DNA from 3 places in the Martinezella lusitana genome. Region 2 is predicted to be linked to each of the others. Evidence: riboswitches for the same ligand, from Rfam matches in the RefSeq annotation. Region 2 holds a riboswitch; each other region holds the start of a gene.
What was found. Region 2 has a riboswitch for thiamine pyrophosphate ahead of thiM (hydroxyethylthiazole kinase). Riboswitches for the same ligand answer to the same signal wherever they lie in the genome.
Positions count from the first base shown of each region.

Region 1 (5,402 bases), 750 kb from region 2:
CGCTGGCAACGGCGGTGTTGAGCAGCACCGCATCGAAGCCGAGCTCCATGACCGTCGTCGCATGCGACGGCCGGCCGATACCGGCATCGACAATCAGCGGGATATCTGGGAAATGCGCCCGCATGGCTCGAAGGGCGGACAGATTGAGCGGGCCAGCGGCGCTGCCGATCGGCGCGCACCACGGCATCAGGACCTTGCAGCCCGCTTCCAGCAATCGTTCGGCCACCACCAGATCGTCGGTCGTATAGGGAAAGACGTCGAAGCCTTCGCTGGCGAGAATGCGTGCGGCCTCCACTAGCCCGAAGACATCTGGCTGCAGCGTGTCGTGATTGCCGATGACTTCAAGCTTGATCCAGTTGGTCTGGAATACCTCGCGCGCCATCTTGGCCGTCAGCACGGCTTCGGAAACGCCGTGACAGCCGGCGGTATTGGGAAGCACGCGAACGCCAAGCGCGCGGATCATCTCGAAGAACGCGCCGCCATTGCGGCCGCCGGCGGTCTCGCGGCGCAACGATACCGTTACGATCTCCGTTGCCGATTGTCTGACGGCCTCTGCGAGAATGGCGGGAGAGGGATAGCGCGCGGTGCCCAATAGAAGGCGGGACGCGACTTCGGTTCCGTAGAGAGCAAGCATGGGTCAGCCTCCTTGCATCGGGGTCAGGATTTCGATCCTGTCATTGTCGTTGAGGGCGTGGTCGGAGCGATCCTCGCGATGAACGAGTTCGCCGTTGACGGCGGTCGCAAGCCAGTCGCCCTCATAATCCAGCGTGATCAGCAGCTCGGAAAGCGTCGTGACAGGGATGGTCTGGGGCTCGCCATTGACGATCAGTCTCATGGGGCAGGCGCTCCTATAGAATTTCGGGAAAAGACAAGATCAGCGGTCTCAGCGGCCATGGCCGGTGCCAGCAGGAAGCCGTGGCGATAGAGGCCGTTGAGGATGACCGCGTTTCCCTCGCGCCTGACGCGCGGAAAATTGTCGGGGAAGGCCGGGCGGATGCCGGCGCCGGTTTCAACGACGGTGGCATCTGCGAAAGCAGGGTGCAGCGCATAGGCGGCGTTCAGCAACTCCATCAGGGAACGCGCCGCGATAGGGCCGTCGAACTCCGTCTCGATCATCGTTGCGCCGACCATGAAAAGGCCGTCGCCACGCGGCACGATATAGACGGGAATACGCGGGTGCAGTAGGCGGACAGGCCTGATGAGTTCGACCTCATCGGTCTGAAGGTAGAGCATCTCGCCTCGCACCCCGCGTAACTCGCGGGTCTCTCCAATGCGTGCGCCGCCGGTGCAGTCGACAATATCGTCGAAACCCTGTTCGGTCGGATTCTCGCTGGCGAAGGTGACACCCTGTCTGCCAAGCTTCTCCTGCAGCGCCCTCAACACTCGCCGTGGATCGAGATGAGCTTCGCGCGAAAAGAACAGGCCTTGCCGGAAGCGCCCGGCAAGTGCCGGCTCCAACGTGGCCAAAGCTTCTTCTTCCACCCATTCATAACCCGTGGTGCGGCTAGCGAAGCGCTTCAGCTCGCCGTGATCGCGGGCCGGAGTGACCACCAGCGTCCCGTTTCTGTGTACCTCTCCAGGTAGGATCGCATCCCACCGATCGGGAGCGTCCATGCCACGTAAGAGCACGGCCTCCTCGGCGCTTTCACGCTCGCACCAGGGCGCCAGCATCCCGCCCGCGAGCCAGGATGCGGCATGGCCGAACCCTGGGCGCGGGTCGAAGACGGTGATGTCGGCGCCGCGAGCGTAGAGCTCATGCGCGACGGTGAGGCCGGCGACGCCGACCCCTTTGACAAGGACGCGCATCTCAGCCGGCCGAAGGCTCGACGGCATCGATCGGCATATAGAGATCGCCGCCCTCGCGATATTTTGCCGCCATTGCCTCCAGACCCTCCTTCTGCGCCTCGGCGCGGATGTCGTGGGAGATCCGCATGGAGCAGAATTTCGGGCCGCACATGGAGCAGAAATGCGCGACCTTGTGTGCCTCCTTCGGCAAAGTCTCGTCATGGAAGCTGCGGGCGGTTTCCGGGTCCAGCGAGAGGTTGAACTGATCCTCCCAGCGGAATTCGAAGCGGGCACGGGAGAGCGCGTCGTCGCGCAGTTGCGCTGCCGGATGCCCCTTGGCGAGATCGGCGGCGTGGGCGGCGATCTTGTAGGTGATGACGCCGGTCTTGACGTCGTTGCGATCCGGAAGACCCAGATGCTCCTTAGGCGTAACGTAGCAGAGCATCGCCGTGCCGAACCAGCCGATCATCGCCGCACCAATGCCGGAGGTGATGTGGTCGTAGCCGGGCGCGATGTCGGTCGTGAGCGGCCCGAGCGTATAGAAGGGCGCCTCGCCGCAGACCTTGAGCTGCTTATCCATGTTCTCCTTGATCTTGTGCATCGGCACATGGCCGGGGCCTTCGATCATCACCTGGCAATCCTTAGCCCAGGCGATCTTGGTCAGCTCTCCCAACGTTTCCAGCTCGGCAAACTGGGCGGCATCATTGGCATCGGCGATCGAACCGGGGCGCAGGCCGTCGCCGAGCGAGAAGGAGACGTCATAGGCGCGGCAGATGTCGCAGATCTCCTCGAAATGCTCGTAGAGGAAGCTTTCGCGGTGATGATGGAGACACCACTTGGCCATGATAGAACCGCCGCGCGAGACGATGCCGGTGACGCGATTGACGGTGAGCGGAATGTAGTGGAGCCGCACGCCGGCATGGATGGTGAAATAGTCGACGCCCTGTTCGGCCTGCTCGATCAGCGTGTCGCGATAGACCTCCCAGGTCAGGTTCTCGGCAATACCTTCGACCTTCTCCAGCGCCTGGTAAAGCGGCACGGTGCCGATCGGTAGCGGTGAGTTGCGGATGATCCATTCGCGGATATTGTGGATATTGCGGCCGGTCGAAAGATCCATGACGGTATCGGCACCCCAACGCGCCGCCCAGACCATCTTTTCGACCTCTTCGGCCATCGACGAGGTGACGGCGGAATTGCCGATATTGGCGTTGATCTTCACCAGGAAATTGCGGCCGATGATCATCGGCTCGGCTTCCGGATGGTTGATATTGGCAGGGATGATCGCCCGTCCCGCCGCGACTTCCTGACGGACGAACTCGGGCGTCACATGATCCGGAATATGGGCGCCGAAGCTTTCGCCGTCGCGAACCATGGCCTCCGCCTGCGCCTTGCGGCCGAGGTTTTCGCGGATGGCGATGAACTCCATCTCGGACGTGATGATGCCGGCGCGCGCATAGGCGAGCTGGGTGACGGCCTTGTCGTCCTTTGCCCGCAGCGGCTGGCGCAGCGTGGGAAATTCCGGTGTCAGCCGCTCGCCGCTAGCAAAGCCGTTGTCCTCGGGGCGGACATGGCGGCCCTGATAGGATTCGACGTCGCCACGGGCGAGCACCCATTCGCGGCGCAGATCAGGGAGACCCTGCTCGATACGAATGTCGGCACCCTCGATTGTGTAGGGGCCGGAGGAATCATAGACGATGACAGGCGGCTCGCCCGATGTCGGGTGGAGGCTGATTTCGCGCATCGGCACGCGAATGTCTGGGTGGATGTCTCCCGGAATGTAGATCTTCCGGGATGCCGGCAAGGGGCCGGTGGTGACTGTCGGGGTTACATTCTTTGCGGCGATATTCATGGTTTGAGGCTCCAAGTTGCGATTGGAGACCCAGTCCTCAGCCGGAATGATGAAAAGACGCCGGCTCAAGGATTCCACGCGTGAATCCGTAAGCCTTTCGAGCGCTTGCACCGTCCCTACGCCAGTATGAACTGGATCAGGTTCAACGGGTCACTGCGCCACAATCGGCAAAGCCGAGTTGTCCAGCAGTATCTCAGCCCCTTGCCGGGACCCCCCTGGTGAATGTCGTGAAGGCTATGCTTTCGGTTCGGGTCATGTCAACCCCGCAGGTGAGGCGATGACACTGAGGCTTGGCCGCGAGGCTGTCCGGCCAAGCGACACTGCTACGTCTTGGGCGCGCTCGTCGTTTCGCGGGTGACGAGTTCGAAGCCGACATCCAGACGGCTCTCCGTCGGTTGCGGGACGGTGCCGTCCGGCTCCAGGATAGCCAGTAGCAACTCTCCGGTTTTTCGACCGATCATTGCGGCATCGACGCGGATGGTCGACAAGGCCGGCACGCATTGGCGGGCAATGTCGAAATCACCGAAGCCGAGAATGGAAAGGTCGTCCGGGATGACGATCTTGCGGCGGTGACATTCCATCAGCGCGCCGACGGCGGAAATGTCGGAAACCGCAAAGACGGCCTGAACGTCGGGCGCCCGCTGGAGAAGCGTGCTCAGCGCCTCAGCCCCGTGATCGTAGGACGAGGGCGCGGCATTCTGGCGAACGATGAAGTCGTCGGAAAGATCTGCCTCACGGAGGGTCGCGGCAAATCCGAGCAGGCGACTTTCGCCGCGAAAGTCGGTAGCGTCCGCGGTCACGGCCGATCCGATGGCGCCGATGCGGCGATGGCCGAGAGAGATGAGATGCCGGGCCGCCAGCCGCCCGACCTCGTAGTTGGAAAAGCCGACCGCATGGTCGATTGGGTGTTCCGACGCGTCCCAGATTTCGACGATCGGAATGCCCGCCCGCAGCAGCATCTCGTTGGTCGCCTTGGTGTGGACCGCGCTGGCGATGACGATCGCATCCGGGCGTCGCGCCAGCATGGCGCGAACGATGCGCTCCTCCTCCGCCAGGCTGTACAGGGTATAGCCGATCAGGAGCTGGTAGTCGGCGGCGCGCAGCGCACCCGCGAGGCCCTGTGCGGTGTCGGCGAAATTGGCGTTGGTCAGCGTCGGCAGGATCGCGGTGATGAAGTTGGTCCGGCGCGAGGAAAGTGAGCTGGCGGTCCGGTCCGGCACGTAGCCGAGTTGCTCGATCGCCGTCATCACGCGATTGCGTGTTGGTTCGGCGACCAGCGTCGGATCAGCCAGCACGCGCGACACGGTCATCTTCGAAACGCCGGCAAGCCGCGAGACGTCGCTCATGGTCGCCTTGCGGGATATGTCTGAAGGATGCGCCACGTTTTCCCCTGTTTTTGGTTCACGCAATCCGTTGGTAGACGAGATGATAGAACCGGCCGTCGCACATGCTCATCATCTCGTCGGTGATGGCGCGACCTTCCAGGCGAACGGGCGAGACGAGTGCCTCTTCCACAGCTTCCATCGTCGGATAATCGATTTCCTGGACCATGATGATCGGCGCGGCTCCGGGGTCGCTACGCCCGGTGCGCATCACACGCACTGCCTGGGCATTCGGCATGCGCTTCCACACGGGTAGCAGCTTTTCCTCGACGATGCGAAAGAATTCCTCTTCGCGGCCGGCATGGATTGCGCCCTCGAAAATCGCGGACCGTGTGAACATGAATTTTCCTCCCTTGAGACTGTGTCGAAACAGCGGTGTCTTATCT
Region 1 covers NZ_CP050307.1:58,835-64,236, forward strand. The annotation lists gene HB780_RS03255 (thiazole synthase) at 1-634, opposite strand, end outside; gene thiS (sulfur carrier protein ThiS) at 638-835, opposite strand; gene thiO (glycine oxidase ThiO) at 832-1,806, opposite strand; gene thiC (phosphomethylpyrimidine synthase ThiC) at 1,808-3,634, opposite strand; TPP riboswitch at 3,730-3,861, opposite strand; gene HB780_RS03275 (LacI family DNA-binding transcriptional regulator) at 3,958-4,980, opposite strand; gene HB780_RS03280 (EthD domain-containing protein) at 5,036-5,356, opposite strand.
Region 1: it holds a riboswitch for thiamine pyrophosphate, as region 2 does, so the genes downstream of both, thiC (phosphomethylpyrimidine synthase ThiC) here and thiM (hydroxyethylthiazole kinase) in region 2, are expected to answer to the same signal.

Region 2 (5,402 bases):
GGAAGAAGCCGCTGGGTCAGAATGTTAACGGCGTCGGCGGCGAGCAGCGCGGCACCTCCCTTGGCAATCATCACCGGATCAAGGACGATCGGAATGCCTCGATGCGGGGCGAGTGCCTCAACGACGGCCTCTGCGATGCCCGCATTCGCGATCATGCCGATCTTTACGGCGTCAACGCGGATATCGGCAAAGATCGCCTCGATCTGATCGGCGACGAATTGCGGCGGGACAGGATGAACGCAGGACACACCTTGGGTGTTCTGGGCCGTCAACGCAGTCAGCACCGCCATCCCATAGACGCCGCGTGCCGAAAACGCCTTCAGATCCGCCTGGATACCGGCGCCGCCGGACGGGTCGGAGCCGGCGATGGAAAGAACGTTGCGGATCATTGGCGTGCCTCCCTGATAGCTCTCGCGATTTCGGCGGCTGCGGCCTGCGGATCCGAGGTGCCGCAGATGGCGGAAACGAGGGCGATGCCGTCAGCACCGGCCAAAAGGGCGTCTGCCGCATGCACGGCCTTCAAGCCGCCAATCGCAACGGACGGAACGGGGCAGAGATCGATCATGCGGGCAAGGCCTGCAAAACCGATCGGCTGCTTGTGGTCGGGCTTTGTCGGTGTCGCGAAAACGGGACCGATCCCGGCATAGTCCACGAGGTCAGGATCAATGGCGGCAGCAAGCGCCTCTGTTTCCACCGAAAGGCCGAGGATCATATCGGGGCCGATCAGTCGGCGGGCGGTAAGGGCGTCCATGTCGTCCTGGCCGATATGCAAGCCGTCGGCGCCGATCGCGATTGCCGCCTCGATGTCGTCGTTGACGATAAGGCGCGCGCCGGTGCCCGCCAGAGCCTGCTTCAGCACGAGGCCGGTTTCGATCATGCTTGCGGTCGAAGCTTGCTTGTCGCGCAGTTGCACGATGGTGGCGCCACCGGCGACTGCGGCGCGTGCGGTTTCCACCATGCCGATACCGGCGCAGAGCACCGGGTCGAGCACGAGGTAAAGAGAGAGATCGAAGTGCTTCATAGCGAGATGATCCTAGCTTCGCTGTCGATCGCCTTTTCATCGAGCCCGGCCAGTGTATCGAGGAAACGCCATGAAAACGAACCGGGTCCGTCAGCTTCGCGGCCTGCTTGCTCGCCCGCCACTGCGAAGACGGCCAGTGCCGCGACCGTTGCGGCGAACGGTTGATCCGGTCTTGTCGCCGCGAAGGCGCCAACGAGGCAGGTCAGCGAGCAACCAAGCGCGGTCACCTGCGGCATGAGCGGCGAGCCGCCCTCTATGCGGCTGGCCTTGTTTCCGTCGGTGACGAAATCCGTGGCGCCGGTGACTGCAACGACCGTGTGATGCTTTTGGGCAAGCAGGACGGCGGCTTCCTCTGCCAGTTCGACAGGATCCCGGCTATCAACGCCCTGGCCACGGCTGGTGCCGCCGGCAAGCGCAATGATTTCCGAGGCATTGCCCCGAATGACCGTCGGATGCAGATCCAGCAACCCGGCGACTGCCTTTCGCCGGAAGGACGTGGCGTAGTGGGCGACGGGATCGAGAACCCAAGGCTTGCCCGCTTTGTTTGCCGCCTGCGCCGCTGATGTCATGCCGGCGAGCCAGCCGCTGGAAAGCGTGCCGATATTGATCGTCAACGCGCCGGAGATGGCGGCGAATTCGCCGGCTTCCTCCTCCGCATGCACCATCGCGGGAGAGGCACCGGCGGCGAGCATCACATTGGCGGCGATGTTCATCGCGACGAAATTGGTGATGCATTGCACCAGCGGCGGGTTTGCCCGCATGGCCGTTAACAGAGTGCCGGGAGTGGTCGGGTCTTGCATGTCGCCCTTTCGGGCGGGGCGAGACGCGAAGGGAGACGACGCAGCGTGCCGAGACCCCGAGCGACTCCCTCCGCCAGCATGATCTGGTTCAGGTTCAAAGGGTGCTTCTCAGCCCGTCATCGACGGACGCCCCTGTCTCTCATCACCGTCTTTTTCGCAGAGAACGGCTGCGCTGTCACCAGAAAATCGTCGGCCGTATCGTAATCGAGGTGAGCCAAAGCGAGCGGACACCGCGAGGCAGCTCCGCAACCCATGCATCAGTTGCATGGGTGCATTGAGACCTTAGCTATACAATCAACGAGGGTTTCGCACTACATCACTCTCATCGGAGCGGATGGAGCGCCAAGCACGGCAGCTCTGCTTCGAATACCCTAGGAAAGGGGATCATCATGAACGTAGCACGCTCTTTTAATAACTGGCTCAAGTATCGTCAGACGGTCGCCGAACTGGGCCGTATGTCCACGCGCGAACTGCATGACCTCGGCATCGGCCGTAGCGAAATCCGCAACGTCGCTCGTGCGGCCGTTGTTCGCTAACAGCGTAAAACGCTGATCTACAGTCAAAATTCTGCTAGCGCCTGCTTCCTCCCGAGCGGGCGCTTTTGCTTTGTACGCGCCACAGGCGAAGCGCGGCGTTTCCGGGTGAGGGGCTTGCCGCCTGAAAGCCGCCCGATTTTCGCATAATGCATAGCTGCCTTGCAAATAAATGCCTATGAAGTAAGCAGGTCTAGTGTATAGTCATATTCATCGAAGCAATGCACCTCCTCCCGCAGAGCTTCGATGATGCGGGCGCCCTTATCCTCCTCCCAAGGTCGCCTGCGGGAACGGCAGCACTCCTCCTCCCAGCTGCTGTTCGGTTCTTTTCGAAAAGCCTGCCGCACCTCCTCCCGCGGCAGGCTTTTTCGTTTTGGGCCGAGCCGAATTTCTCCGGCGACCCGACTGGGAACCAGTCAGATCCTCACGCGCAAATCCTGACGCCAATGTGATCCCGCCCTCTCGTAAAAATTGATCATGCCCCTATGTGCGTAATAGAGAACGCGCTAGATCGGTCGGTACGTCGCAATTGTATCCGCCGAAAATCAGGAGTTTGAGCATGACCGATTCTGCCGAATACACGCCGCCGAAGATCTGGGTCTGGAACAAGGCGAATGGCGGCCAGTTTGCCAATATCAATCGTCCGATCGCCGGGCCGACGCACGAAAAGGAATTGCCGGTCGGCCGCCATCCTCTCCAGCTCTATTCGCTGGGAACACCGAACGGGGTGAAGGTCACGATCTTGCTCGAGGAGTTGCTGGCGCTGGGCCATAGCGGCGCCGAGTACGATGCCTGGCTGATCAAGATCGGCGACGGCGATCAGTTCGGAAGCGGTTTCGTTGATGTTAATCCAAACTCCAAGATTCCGGCGCTGCTAGATCGTAGCGGCCCGACCCCGATCCGGGTCTTCGAATCCGGTTCAATCCTGACCTATCTCGCCGAAAAATTCGGGGCGTTCCTGCCGACCGAACAGCCGGCGCGCGCCGAATGCCTGTCTTGGCTGTTCTGGCAGATGGGCAGCGCTCCTTATCTCGGTGGCGGCTTTGGCCATTTCTACGCCTATGCGCCGACAAAGATCGAATACGCGATCGACCGTTTCGCCATGGAGGTGAAGCGCGAGCTCGACGTTCTCGACCGCCGTCTCGCCGAAAGCGAATATCTGGGTGGAAAGGACTATACGATCGCCGATATTGCCGTCTGGCCCTGGTATGGCGGACTAGTGAAGGGCTGGCAGTATGGCGCGGCCGAGTTCCTTCAGGTGCAGGATTACAAGAATGTCCAGCGCTGGGCCGAGGCAATCTTTGCACGACCGGCCGTGAAGCGCGGTCGCAAGGTCAATCGCCTGTCCGGCGATCCCGCCGACCAATTGCATGAGCGTCACGACGCCAGCGATTTCGACACCAAGACCCAGGACAAGCTTACGGCCGCTGGCTAAGCAACCTACTCATTCGTGCTTGAGCCCGTCGCCATCATGGCGGCGGGCTTTTCATATTTGCGACTACCGATGCTTTTCCGATCGGCACGTCAGCCTCGCTCCATCTTGTTTGGCCAAATGTCTCATAGACATCGATGCGCGCATTCGAAGTGCGTCGATGAAGGACCGCAAGGGGAATGCCGCGCATGCAAGAGAGCTTTGACGACCGTGCCTCCGGCCCCGCCTCGAGCAGCCAGTTGGACAATGATCGTGATGAGCTTCTCGCTTGTCTGGTGTCCGGCGGAGACGAGAGGCTGGATTGCGAACCCGTGACTGGCCTTAACATGTATGGCCACGGTCCATTGCCCCGGCCGCTGGATCTGGCCTTCGGTTCGTCGACCGCATCGACCATTTCCGCGCCAGCTTTCGCGGCAGTCGGCGCCTATCATGCGCAGCTTCTTCGGGAGATGGAGACGCATGCCGCCGCTGACATCTATGCGCGGGAGATCGCGAGGGTTCGAACGGAGTTGCTGCATCTGCTCGGCCTTGACGACGGCACGGAACAAGTGGACGCCGTCATGGCGACATCCGGTACCGATCTTCATCTTTTCGTCGCCGCGCTGCTGGCGCGCGAGGATAACCGGACATTGATGACCATAACGCTGATGGGCAATGAGACCGGGAGCGGGGTCATGGCTGCCGCTGCCGGCCGGCACTTCATGAACCGCGTCAGCAACGATCGCCCGGTTGCCAAGGGCGAGGAGCTCAGCCCCGGACAGGCCACGCGCAACGCCGCCGTCGCGGTGCGTAACGCGGATGGTACGTTGCGCAGCGACGACGAGGTCGAGAGCGAGTTGAGAGGCTTGATCGAACTTGCCCGCGCCGCCGGTCTCAGATGCCTTCTCGTCGTGACGGATGTCTCCAAAACCAGCTTGCTCGCGCCCGGTCTCGATACGGTCTTCCGCTTGAAAGCACGTTTCGGCGCCATGCTCGATATCATGATTGATGCCTGCCAGTTCCGGGTTTCCGCTGCCACGATCCGCGCCTATCTCGCCCATGACTTCCTTGTGGCGCTGACAGGCTCGAAGTTCCTGGCCGGGCCGATTTTCAGCGGAGCTCTGTTGTGTCCGCCGCGATTGTCGGCTCGACTGAAGCAGCGAGCTTTGCCGGCGGCGCTTGCTGATTATTGTGCGCAAGCGGACTGGCCGGAGGGCTGGGTGGCTAGGGATGAGTTGCCGCATCGCGCCAATTTCGGCCTTCTGCTGCGATGGAAAGCGGCCCTGTTCGAACTGGAGCGTTTCGTGAAGACGCCCGACGAAAAGATAATGGCCGTTCTGTCCGCTTTTGCCGCGGCGGTGCAGGTTCGGCTGGAGCGCGATGGCGCCTTCGAGCAGCTCGATACGCGCGCCATAGCCCGAAATCGTCTAGAGGATCGGCCATGCGGATCGCGTTGGGACGAGATCCCGTCGATCTTTTCATTCTACCTTAGAAACCCCTATCGGGGGGCATTCTGGCGGCGGCGGAGACTGCCGCGGTTTATAAGGACCTGGCAGTCGAAGAGAGCGGCCTTACGCCGGTGCGCCTCGGTCAGCCGGTTCGCTGCGCCGATTTCGGCGATATGCCGGCAAGCGCCT
Region 2 covers NZ_CP050307.1:804,007-809,408, forward strand. The annotation lists gene thiD (bifunctional hydroxymethylpyrimidine kinase/phosphomethylpyrimidine kinase) at 1-389, opposite strand, end outside; gene thiE (thiamine phosphate synthase) at 386-1,021, opposite strand; gene thiM (hydroxyethylthiazole kinase) at 1,018-1,821, opposite strand; TPP riboswitch at 1,870-1,965, opposite strand; gene HB780_RS06770 (DUF1127 domain-containing protein) at 2,211-2,357, shown strand; gene yghU (glutathione-dependent disulfide-bond oxidoreductase) at 2,914-3,789, shown strand; gene HB780_RS06780 (hypothetical protein) at 3,975-5,402, shown strand, end outside; gene HB780_RS32930 (hypothetical protein) at 5,402-5,402, shown strand, end outside.

Region 3 (5,402 bases), on a different replicon from region 2:
GTCGTGGATTGGCTCATGCGCCAAGCCCATAGCGCAAAGACATGTCCCTAGGGAAGAGCGCTGTTTGGAGCCAAGCCGGCATTCAGTCGGCGGTTTCCTTGAGACGCGTCTGAAAAGCATGCTCGTAGCCGCCGATGAAGCGGTCGAACAGATGCGAAAAGGCCTCGATATCCTCGGCCGACCAATCCGCAAGGATGCTTTCGATGAGCGCGAACTTCTGCGCCTGGATTTCGGCGAGCAACCTTTGCCCGAGCGTGGTCAGCACCACGACGATGCGCCGCGCATCCGCCTGCGATGCCTTGCGGCGCAGCACGCCTCGGGTCACCATCTCGGCGACGATGCGGCTTGCCCGCGAGGGGTCGATGCGCAGGATCTCGGCGATTGCCCCGACGGTCACTTCACCGGACACTTCCGCCCGCCTGACGGCATCGATGACGTCCAGATGCGAAAGCTCCAGCCCCGGCGCAACGTTCTGGATCGCCAGCCGCCCGATCATGCGGCGGCCCGTCATTAGGCGCATACGCGTCATCACCTGGCCGATGCGCAGCAGGTTCTCGTCTTCAGGCAGCGGCGTCGCTTCAATTTCTCGTGTGGTCGTTGCTGATGTCATTCCGCCAGCATATCAAAGATGGGCAGACATTAAAATATGCAAACGGCATTCATCTGCCGTTGACAATTATATGCCAATAGCACATATATTGCCCTGCAACATGTTGCCCTCGAATAGCCTACCCGAAAGCAAGATGCTGCGGATTCAGGAACTGGAGCGACCCATGCCCGTTCGGTCGAACGCGCGGCACTCCAGGCAAGCTCGGATTTCTCGTTCCATGGACATGCAGACCACGCCCGCGCCGCTCGTTGCGGATCACCGCCGCCGGCTTATCCTCTTCTTCTTCCTGATGACCGCCATGTTCATGGCAACGCTCGACAACCAGATCGTATCGACGGCGCTGCCGACGATCGTCGGCGAATTCGGGCATCTGGAACGCTTCGGCTGGATCGGCTCTGCCTATCTGCTGTCCCTTTCTGCCGTCATGCCGGTCTACGGCAAGCTCGGCGACCTCTTCGGCCGCAAGTATGTGATGATGACCGCGATCGCGATCTTCACCGTCGGCTCGGCCGTCTGCGGTCTTGCGGTGTCGATGGATACGCTGATCGCCGCCCGCGTCCTGCAGGGTCTTGGCGGCGGCGGCATCCTGGTGTCGATCTTCGCCGTCAACGCCGACCTCTTCGAGCCGCGTGAGCGCGCACGCTACCAGAGCTATTCCAGCCTGGTCTTGATGGCATCGGGTGCCATCGGCCCCGTTCTCGGCGGCACGATGAGCGACCTCTTCGGCTGGCGCTCGATCTTCCTCGTCAACGTGCCGATCGGCTTCATTGTGCTCACCGGCCTCGCCTTCATGCTGCCTTACCGCAAGCCGGCCCGTAAGCCGAAGATCGACTATGCCGGCGCGATCCTGCTGGCGCTCACCACCACCAGCATCGTGCTTGCCGCCGACGGTACGGAACTCTTCGGTTCGCTGCTGTCGCCGCAATGCCTTGGGATCATCGCCTTCGGGGCGCTCTGCGCGGTCGCCTGGGTCTTCGTTGAGCGCCGCGCGCCGGAGCCGATCGTGCCGCTAACGCTGTTCCGCAACCCGACCTTCGGCCTGCTCCTGATTATCTCCATTACCAGCGGCGCCGTTGCGATCGGCATGGTCAACTATTTCGCACTCTTCCTGCAAACGACGACCGGCCTGTCGCCGTCGGTGGCGGGTCTGCTCTTCATCCTGTTGACCGGCGGCATCGTCTGCGGCTCACTTTCGGCCGGCCGGCTGATTTCGGCCAGGGGCCGCTACAAGCCCTTTGCGATTGCCAGCGCCGCCTGCAGCACTATCGCCTTCGCAACACTGGCACAGGTTCATGCAGGTACGCCGATCGCCTTTATCGGCGCCCTGATGCTGCTGCATGGCATCGGCATCGGCCTGGCTCAGCAGGTGCCGGTCATCGGCATCCAGAACACCGCCGCCAGTCGTGACGTCGGAGCGGCGACCGGCGCCGTCACGCTGTCGCGCATGGGCGGCGCCTCCATCGCCATCTCCATCTACGGCGCCATCATCGCCGCCAAGCTCGGCAATGTCGGCGTCTCCATTCCCGGCGTCACCAACATCAAGGAACTGACGCCGAAGATGATGGCCGCCCTGCCGGACGCCACGCGCGAAGCGGTCGCCAGCGCCTATGCCAGCGCCTTCAGCCCGCTGTTCATGACGGCCGCCGCCATCTGCCTTGTCGGCCTGCTGACCTCGATCACGCTGAAGAACGTCCAGCTCCCGAGCGCCACCAAGAAGCTCGATAGCCAGGCCGCCGCTCACGCCGCCGAGTAAGCTGCGCATCCTCGCAATCGACAAGGGGGCACCCCCTTGTCATCCCCTCGTCACGGGGCTAAACCTGCCAACGCTCTAACGGGGTGCCTTATGTCTTTCAAAGACATCTGGCTGAGAGGCCTTCACCGGCCAACCCGCGGAACCTGATCCGGCTAACACCGGCGGAGGGATTAGACGCGTGACGAAATCATAGCGCCCTTTTCCCGTTCAAGACGAAACCAAGAGGAGGCGCTGCCATGCCCAACCGATCGCTGATGACATTCTTTGCCGGGCTGGCCTTTGCCACCGGCACCACCTTTTTGCCGCGCAGGCCGCAGAGGCCGCCGACAAGACGCTCACCATCTATACCTATGAAAGCTTCACCGCCGAGTGGGGTCCCGGCGCCAAGGTCAAGGCCGCCTTCGAGAAGACCTGCGGCTGCACGGTCAACTACGTCAGCGTCACCGATGGCGTGGCGCTGCTCTCCCGGCTGAAGCTGGAGGGCGCGGGCACCAAGGCCGACGTCGTTCTCGGCCTCGACACCAACCTCGTCGACGAGGCCAAGGACACAGGCCTGTTCGACACTAGCGGCGTCGATACATCCGCCCTCAAGGTCCCAGGTGATTTCAAGGACGATGTTTTCGTGCCCTATGACTACGGCCATTTCGCCGTGATCTATGACACCCAGACCATCAAGAACCCGCCGAAGAGCCTGAAGGAACTGGTCGAGGGCGATCCGTCGCAGAAGATCGTCATCGAGGACCCGCGCACTTCGACGCCGGGCCTCGGTCTGCTGCTCTGGGTCAAATCGGTCTATGGCGACAAGGCCGCCGACGCCTGGACGAAGCTCAAGGGCCGCATCCTGACGGTGACGCCCGGCTGGTCGGAAGCCTATGGCCTCTTCACCAAGGGCGAAGCGCCGATGGTGCTCTCCTATACGACCTCACCGGCCTATCACATGATCGAGGAGAAGACCGACCGCTATCAGGCGGCCTCCTTCTCCGAAGGACATTACATCCAGATCGAAGTGGCCGGCCTGATCAAGTCGTCGCCGAACAAGGATCTTGCTCGCGACTTCCTGAAGTTCATGGTCACGCCGGGCTTCCAGGACACAATCCCGACCAACAACTGGATGATGCCGGTCTCCGCCACCTCCGAGCCGCTGCCGGATGCCTTCAGCAAGCTGGTCGTTCCCGCCAAGACCTTCCTGATGAGCCCGGATGTCGTCGAGAAGAACCGCAAGGCCTGGATCGACGAATGGCTAACGGCCACCAGCACCAACTGACACCGACATGATACTGACGGCGCCTGAGAGACGACATGCCATAGCCGGCGGGGCATTCAGCCTTGCCGGCATCGCCGTCTTCATCGGCCTCGCCATCATCATCCTGCTTGCCGCCGGCATCGGATCCGGCGGCGGCAATCCACTCGCAGACCCCTATCTTCTCCGCGTGTTGCGCTTCACCCTGCTGCAGGCGACGCTCTCCACCCTGCTCTCCATCCTTTTTGCGATCCCGGTTGCCCGCTCCCTGGCACGACAGCCGCGGTTCCCCGGTCGGCTCTGGCTGATCCGGCTGATGGCCGTTCCCATGGGCCTGCCGGTGCTGATCGGCGCGCTCGGCCTGCTCGGCATCTGGGGGCGCCAGGGCATTCTCAATCAGGCGCTGGCGAGGCTTGGCCTGTCGCAGCCGATCAGCATCTACGGGCTGACGGGCATCCTCTTGGCGCATGTCTTCTTCAACCTGCCACTGGCGGCCCGCCTGATGTTGGCCGGGCTCGAACGCGTGCCGGCGGAATATTGGCTGATGGCCGGCGGGCTCGGCATGCGCCCTGGCTCCGTCTTCCGCTTCATCGAATGGCCGGTGCTGCGCGGCCTGATCCCCGGTATCGCCGGCCTGATCTTCATGCTCTGCGCCACCAGCTTCACGCTGGTGCTGACGCTTGGCGGCGGCCCGGCAGCAACGACGATCGAGGTGGCGATCTACCAGGCGCTCCGCTTCGATTTCGATCCCGGCCGCGCCGTCACATTGTCACTGCTACAGATCGTCGTCACAGCCGCTATTCTCGGCGCCATGGCGCTAACGCCAGCGCCGGACGAGCACGGGTTGACGAGCGGTCGTGCAACGCGGCGCACCGACGGGACATTGCCTGCCGCACGATGGACCGACGGCGCGCTGCTGCTGATCGCCGCCCTGTTTATCGGCCTGCCGCTCGCCTCGGTGGTCGTCACCGGCCTCAAGGCCGATCTTCTGAAACTCGTCAGCCAGACGATCTTCCTGCAGGCAACCGCAACGAGCCTTGCCATCGCTCTTGCCGCCGGTCTTCTGGCGGTGCTGACCTCCTTCGCCATCGTCCGCGCCCGTGCGACCATATCGACCGAACGCCGGAAAACACCCGGCCTGCGCGGGCTGACCATCGGTTTGAGCGGCACCTCCTCGCTGGTCCTCCTGGTGCCGCCGATCGTACTGGCAACCGGATGGTTCCTGGCGCTGCGGCCGCTCGGCGACCCCGCCCGCTTCGCCGCCCTGCTAATCATCGTCATCAACGCCCTGATGGCGCTACCCTTCGTCATCCGCGTCATCGAACCGGCCTATATCATCCACCGCCGCCACACGGAGCGCCTCGCCGCCAGTCTCGGGCTTACCGGTCTTGCACGGCTGCGCCTCATCGACTGGCCTGGCCTGCGCAAACCCTTCTTCACCGCCCTCTCCTTCGCCATGGCGCTGTCGCTTGGCGATCTCGGCGCCGTCGCCCTTTTTGGTTCCGATAGCCTGATGACCCTGCCATGGCTGGTCTACAGCAAGCTCGGCAGCTACCGCACCAACGATGCCGACGGGCTTGCTTTCATCCTGGGGCTGGTATGTCTTCTGCTGACCATTGCCGGCACGACCGGACAGGGCAGGCATGAGGATGAAGGCAGGCGGAATGACTGACGGGCAGAACATGGCGGAACAGAGCATCGCGATGACCGGCGTCGAGCTGCGGCTCGGCACGCATGATTTCCGCTTCGACTGCGATCTGCCGCACGGCAAGATCATCGCCATCACCGGCCCATCCGGA
Region 3 covers NZ_CP050308.1:2,310,051-2,315,452, forward strand. The annotation lists gene HB780_RS24915 (thiamine diphosphokinase) at 1-17, opposite strand, end outside; gene HB780_RS24920 (MarR family winged helix-turn-helix transcriptional regulator) at 83-610, opposite strand; gene HB780_RS24925 (MDR family MFS transporter) at 828-2,363, shown strand; TPP riboswitch at 2,433-2,550, shown strand; gene thiB (thiamine ABC transporter substrate binding subunit) at 2,623-3,627, shown strand; gene thiP (thiamine/thiamine pyrophosphate ABC transporter permease ThiP) at 3,635-5,275, shown strand; gene HB780_RS24940 (thiamine ABC transporter ATP-binding protein) at 5,268-5,402, shown strand, end outside.
Region 3: it holds a riboswitch for thiamine pyrophosphate, as region 2 does, so the genes downstream of both, thiB (thiamine ABC transporter substrate binding subunit) here and thiM (hydroxyethylthiazole kinase) in region 2, are expected to answer to the same signal.